DNA from 2 places in the Selenomonas sp. genome. Region 2 is predicted to be linked to the other one. Evidence: riboswitches for the same ligand, from Rfam matches in the RefSeq annotation. Region 2 holds a riboswitch; the other holds the start of a gene.

Region 1 (3,418 bases), on a different contig from region 2:
TTCGGCGTAGAACTTATCAAAGAGATTGTTGACCTTGAGATAGACCTTCGTCGTTTCCATAATCTTATAGTTCATGCCGAAATCACAGACCCAATACGACGTCTCCGGAAAAGCGTTGTTTACGGGACCCGGGCGGTCGATCATGGCGCGTGCCATTAAAGATGCGTCGAATCTCCGATTCTTGTAATCCACACCGATATTCCACTGATGCGTCGGCAAATAACCATCGACATTGACGCCGCGCTGTTCGTTTTTACCAACATGCGTGTTCGTATAGCCAAGGCGTGCACTCACATGTGAGTCAAAGCGCTTCGCAAGCTGCATATCCCAGCCATGTGCATCCTCATCGCCGACGTTGATATTTACATATGTCACGGGATGATAGCCGATGCGATCCTTGGAATGACGCCAATAGTAGTGCGCTGCAACATTCAGTCCTTTGCCAAAATCATGCGCAATACCGATCTCCCGCGTATCGCCGGACTCGGGCTTGAGGTTCGGATTGCCATATGTCGGTGCATAGAGTTGATTCGGTGTTGGGGTCAGGAAATACTCGGTATAGGCTACATAGGCATGAGTTCTAGGCGTAATATCATAGCCGAGGCTCACGCTCGGACTTGTATGGCTGCCGAAAGCCGAATTGCTGTCGTAGCGAATGCCGCCGATGAGCTTGAGTGCAGGCGTGATGTTCCACTGATCTTGCAGATAGACGGAACGATTCACGAGGGATCTCCCGTCAATGCTCACTCTTCCTCTGTTCCAAATCGACGTATCGTCATACGTGAAATCCACGCCGGTTGTCAGGAGATGATCGCCGAGACGCTTATCATACTGGTCACTGAACTTCCAGCTGTAGACGTCCATCTCGTAGCTTGCGCCTAACGGCGTCCATGTACCATAGGTGAAGATATTATAATTATAGCGGCTGCGGGAAAGGACCATCTGATTCTTCGAGGTATCGTCAATCTTCGCATTCCAGATCAAGTCTACATCAAAATGATCGTAGCGTCCTCGATTCTGTCTCAATCCCTGCTGCTTTTCATACAGCGCTTGATAGCGGTCTCCATCCTTGTAACTGCGCAGGTTGAGCACAAGGTATGAAGCCTTGCTGAGATCTTTGCCGAGGTGGATGTTGATGGAATCGGCGTCGAGTCCTGAAGGAACTTCATTGCCATGCCCGTCTTTGAAGTCGTTGCTCTTGTCCTTCTGATACTTGAGCCGCCAATCAAGACCGTTCTCGCTGCCCTCGTAAGCAACGCTATAGAGCTGCTTGCCGAAGCTGCCATAAGCCGCCTCAACCGTCGCTTTCGCATTCTTCGCCTTCTTCGTGATGATGTTGATGACGCCGCCCTTGGCATCCGAGCCGTAAAGCGTTGATGCCGAGCCACGCAGCACCTCGATGCGATCGATACCGCTGAGATCTTTCATCGCCGATGCCAGTGACGCCGCAAAGCCACCTGCATAATTCTGCTTCACACCATCAATGAGAACAACAACATCTTCCGAGCCATTGATATAGAACTTTGTGCTGTTATTATACCCTGCCGGCGCATACTGATTGACCGTAACGCCCGGGACATCGCGCAGAGCCTGCGTCAGATCCGTATAGTGGCGCTTTTCGATATCCTTTCCCGTGATGACCGTGATATTTGCATTCGCCTTGAGCTCCTGTACCGGCGTGCGCGTCGCCGTGACGACCGTCTCGTCGAGCGAATGCTCCGATACGGCATCCTGCGTCGACTCCGCTTCTGCGGCAAACACTTGCCCCCCCGCAGGATACAAAGCAGCGAACGTAAGCGCCGCCGCCACCGTCGCGCCGAGTTTCTTCCTCGACCCTGTTCTTCCCATTTCAATCTCCTCCTAAAATTCTGCCCGCAGACAAATTTATATTCAGCCGCCGCCCTTACTTCATCGACGGATAAATACCGAGAACGGCACCCATTCACATTTCCATACAAAAAAGCCCTCCCTGCATCGCAGAAAGGGCGTACTCTTATCACAAAGGCACCGCAAAAGCCACTTTACCCAAAGGCAAATGCGCTGCCGAAAATCCCCTTCCCATCACTCGCAGGTCAAATGGTGATTGTCGATCAGGCAGTTCTCCTGGCTCCAGTTCATCACCTGTCTGCGCCTTCCCAAGGATCGATTCCTCAGTGACATCTCAAGAAACACAAAGATTTTCTCGTGCAGACCGGCTCGCTGCTACAGTGGCGGGACCGCTCCGGCATATACCGTATTCCCTATTAAGTCTTGCGACACCTGATCCAAGCTGTATGAAATTTTGCTGGTTTCCGAAAGATAGCGTAGCATTGAACGATGCTCTTGTCAAGTAGGAATATCAGAATCTATGAATGTATGCACCTCTGATCTTTAAGGAACCACCGACACATTCAATCTCTATGAAATCGTACTCCGCAGAGCTTTTTGCTGTATCTGCAGCTTTTCTTCCCAATCGGTGCGCGAGCGCTGTATGAATTCGTGTACGAGGTAATCCGGTTTGATGAGGTCGATGATGCGCCGCGCCGCATTCGTCTGAAACGGCTGATGGCGATCGACTTGCAGGACGTATTCCATAGCTTCCTGCCAAGGCAGGCTGCGATGCTCTCCCGCATGTTCACGCATCATGCGCTTCGTATAGCTGCCCGAAAGCGATTGATGAAGATGCACGCCATAAACGCGCTTGCCCAGTTCGCCAAGATTTCGATATGTCTCCTTCACATAGCGCGCGCCGTCTTCTTCACTCGTAAGCGCCACATTCGTATTCATCAGATGCCCGACGTCGAGCATGAAGCCCGTATCCGCATAGGAAACGCGCTCCAAAAGGGCACTTGCGAGCTGCGGCTTTTGAAAGGTCAGCCCCGGCCACCAGAGATTTTCAAAGAGCAGACGCACGCCCTGCGGTATCTCAGCTGCGATCTCGTTGACCAGCTCGATCGTCCCTTCGACGACTTCCTCATCGGTATGAGAGAATTCGCGCGTATACATCTCCGATGTCACATTGTGCGCGACATGAAAGACGAGGTACTGCGGCCGACAAGTCGCCGCTTGGCGCAGATTCTTTTTCCAGCCTTCCACCCAGTCATCAACATCAAGAGAGCCGTAGTAGGCGCGGATATTTTCCTCCGTGCCGAACTCTGCAAGGAGCGCAGCTTTATCCCCACGCCAAAAATCCAGCCACGACGGCCAGAAAAGGAGATGTACGCCCTTGATATACGCAGGCGGATACATCGTCCGATCCCACGGCGCACAAAGCATGAACTCGATGCCGTCGAGTCTGTATCGCTCAATGAATTCATGGAGAGCTTCCGTTTTATTTTGCAGCAAGTTCTCTATATCGCACCCTGCATTCGATATATTCACCAGTTCCAGCATAAAATCCCCTAATCCATTATCGTCTAAAAAGTTTCTACATTTTGAA
Region 2 (3,418 bases):
CGCGCCAGTCGCGCGTACCTCGTCCAGCCGACGGCGGAAAGCGCCAAGATTGTGTTCGCGATGCTGCCGCCGAGCATACCGGCGATGGCGATGGCGAGCACAATGCCCGGGAAAGCCAGCACCATGTCCGTGAAGCGCATGAGCAAGGTGTCGACCTTGCCGCCGACAAAGCCGGCAATGATGCCGACGAGCGTGCCGACGACGGACATGATGAAGACGATGCCGAGCGCCATAGCGATGGAAATCCTCATGCCGTAAAGGATGCGCGTGAAAGAATCCCTGCCGAGCTTGTCCGTGCCAAAGAGATGCTCTGCGGACGGCGGCAGAAGCGACATCTGCATCGAGGACGTATACGGGTCATACGGCGCCAGATACGGCGCGACGACCGCTGCCAAAATGAGCAGAACGACCAAGACTGAATAAAGATAGAAAAGTTTCCTGTCCTTTGCCATCAGCGTCCCCCTCTCTTCAAGCGCGGATCAAGCTGCGCGTAAGAAATATCGACGAGAAGGTTGATGAGCATGTAGAGTATGGCGATCCACAGCACGAACCCCTGCACCAGCGGATAGTCGCGCATCTCGATCGCATGGACGGCCATCTTGCCGAGTCCCGGCCACGAGAATACCATCTCGATGACGGCTACGCCGCCCAAGAGCCAGCCGACAGCAAGCCCCAAGAGCGTCACGAGCGGCAGGCAGGCGTTCGGCAGCACATGACGCCAAAGGATGCGCTGCATGGAAAGACCGCGCGCCTTCGCGCCGATCACATAGTCCTGTCCCAGCTCTTCGAGGACAGCCGTGCGCACCTGCCGCGTATACTTCGCCGACATCACGATGGCAAGTGTGAAGGCAGGAAGCACGATGCCGCGCAGCGTAACATCGCCGCCCGCAATCGGAAAGATGTGCAGCTTCAGTCCAAAGATGTAAAGCAGCACAAGCCCAATCCAAAAGCCCGGCATCGAGACGCCGAAGAACGACAGCACGCGGATCACATAGTCAATCCAGCGGTTGCGGTAAAGGGCTGCGACGATGCCCAACGGCAGGGAGATCAAGACCGTCATGGCAGTCGCAGCTACGGCGAGCGCCAGCGTGCCCGGCAGGCACTGCATGAGCTTGTCGAACACGGGGATCTTCGCCGAATATGAGCGTCCCATGTCGCCGTGCAGCACGCCGCCCAGCCATCTCCCATACTGCACGAGAAACGGCTGATCCAAGCCGAGTTCCTTTCGCGTCGCGTCAATCGTTTCCTGTGACACGACGGAATCGCCGACCTCCAAGAGCATTTCCGCAGGATCGCCCGGCGAGAGATACGTCAGGCTGAATGTCAGAAAGCTCACGCCGAAGAGCGTGATGAGCATCTGACACAGGCGGCGTATCAATTCTTTTCCTTTCAATGCAATACCTCATCTCCTTACAAAATCAAAAATTACTCCTGCAAAATCCTCCCGAAATCTCAGCGAAGGATTTTTATTCAGAAACGCAGATCTTGCGGCGTTTCCATAAGAAAACCGCACGTCTGTCAACTGACGACAAGACGTGCGGTACTTCTTGCAAAGCGTAGAATACCAGCGGCATATCTCCACATAGGAAACACACCTCGGCATTCATCTCCCTATCTCTCGTAAGTCAAACAATGAATCTTATCATAAGCAGGCTTTCTGGCTCTCGGATCATCGTTTGTTTCCGTCTTCCCAGGATTTCTCCCAGTGACATTTCAGGAAGCGCTGATCATTCAGCACTTTCATAAGAAACAGCGATTTCAACGTTTCCCTTGGAAACAAATTCCCCGATTACAGCTGCGGGACAGCATGGGCATCTCACCCATTTTCCTCTCATCGCTCGCCAATATAAATCGGCGACACTTATGACGTATGTATGAAATTTTAACAGACAACTTCTACTAATGATTATATAACAAAACCCCTAATATAGCAAGCATAAAGGGACGGTCTTATATAAGGGAAATATTTCCTCATGTGTAAATATAGACCAATCCCCCTACCCCTCGACTGAATCATCTATCTGGCGGTGCAGGAAATTCTTGCCAAAGACCTTGATCGTATAATAAAAACCGATGAAAAACGGAATATATTCGGCGATCAGCCGCCAGCAAACAGCGAGGACGCCGACGGTGCCTGCGGGCACAGAATCGGCGAAAAGCAAGACGAAGCCGCCCTCTGCTACGCCGGAACCGCCCGGCGTCGGCGTGAAATAAAGCAGCATGTTGAGGAAGATCATACGCCCCATGACCGTGTACCAATCCGCCTCTGTCACGCCAAGACCCAAGAGCAGACACGGAACGATGGCATAGATGAACATAAGACTCAGCCCCGACTCAAAGAAGATGCGCACCATACTTTTTGGTGATGAAGCGAGGAGATGCACGCCTGTCTTGAGATCGCGGTAAAATGCCAAGAGCTTCTTGCCCCGCTTTGCGCGCATACGCTTTGTCAGACGCAAAACGATGTAGTCGAGCGCATTTGCGCGGAAAGCAAGCACGATGAGCACGATGACGACGAAGGCAGTGACGGAGATCAGCATGAGCGTATGATTGTCCACGCCGGGCAAGATTCCCGCATCATGCAGAAAGATCAGCGGCATACAACAGATGAGAAAGAGGATCGACACCAAGGTTCGCACGATGACGAGAACTGTCGCCTTTCCCGCCGGCACGCCTGCATGGCGCAGAAACATGAGCTGCGCCACGGCGCCGCCCGTCGCCCCCGGCGTCAAAAGCGCAAGGAAATAGTTGCCGAACACCACCTGCACCGCCTGCCCCAGAGTGATATGTTCACCCGAAATTTTCACGAGGTGCATGAGGCGCGTGCCGTCAAGCGTGAGTCCCAAACTCACACAAAAAAGCGCAAGGACGATGGACCACGGCTGAAACGCGGTAAGATTTGTCAGCGTATGAATATCGACCGTCGAGTAGATGACGGCGCCCGAGATGATAAAAACAAGCAGCAGCGGTATGACAAAACGCTTGAAGAACACTTTCACCGGACACCTCCTCTCAGGAATCTCGCCGCAGCAGCTTCAGATCTTTTGTGTTTTGCAGGAGATCTGCATCGCATCCCCCACATATTCCTCATGACTGGCGTAGGCGCTGTGGTTATGAATGGATTCAAAATTTTCACAGGCGATGGAGAACCAAAAAATCTCGGGCAGCGACCGCAATGCAAGCACGACATCGCGTAGGATGTCCTCAACAAATTTCGGCTGCTCGTATGCTTTTTCCGTTACATACTTTTCATCTTCACGCTTCAAGAGCGGATAGATCGGGCATGATGCCTGCGCTTCCATGAGAGCGGCAAGATCCTCGATAAAAATACAGGGAGCGGACGGTCGGAACTCGACGACAGTCTGCAAAAGGCTCCGCTGATTGTGTGCGCCATAATTTGCGATCGCCTTGCTGCATG

The links. Region 2 has a riboswitch for cobalamin ahead of nikB (nickel ABC transporter permease). Riboswitches for the same ligand answer to the same signal wherever they lie in the genome.
Region 1: it holds a riboswitch for cobalamin, as region 2 does, so the genes downstream of both, ACO5Z0_RS07050 (TonB-dependent receptor plug domain-containing protein) here and nikB (nickel ABC transporter permease) in region 2, are expected to answer to the same signal.

What each region holds. Positions count from the first base shown of each region.
Region 1 is NZ_DBHIUY010000006.1:133,164-136,581, forward strand. Features, by position in the region: gene ACO5Z0_RS07050 (TonB-dependent receptor plug domain-containing protein) at 1-1,848, opposite strand, end outside; cobalamin riboswitch at 2,077-2,278, opposite strand; gene ACO5Z0_RS07055 (TIM barrel protein) at 2,398-3,372, opposite strand.
Region 2 is NZ_DBHIUY010000011.1:54,122-57,539, forward strand. Features, by position in the region: gene nikC (nickel transporter permease) at 1-452, opposite strand, end outside; gene nikB (nickel ABC transporter permease) at 452-1,393, opposite strand; cobalamin riboswitch at 1,631-1,880, opposite strand; gene ACO5Z0_RS10100 (lysylphosphatidylglycerol synthase transmembrane domain-containing protein) at 1,998-2,999, opposite strand; gene folE2 (GTP cyclohydrolase FolE2) at 3,036-3,418, opposite strand, start outside.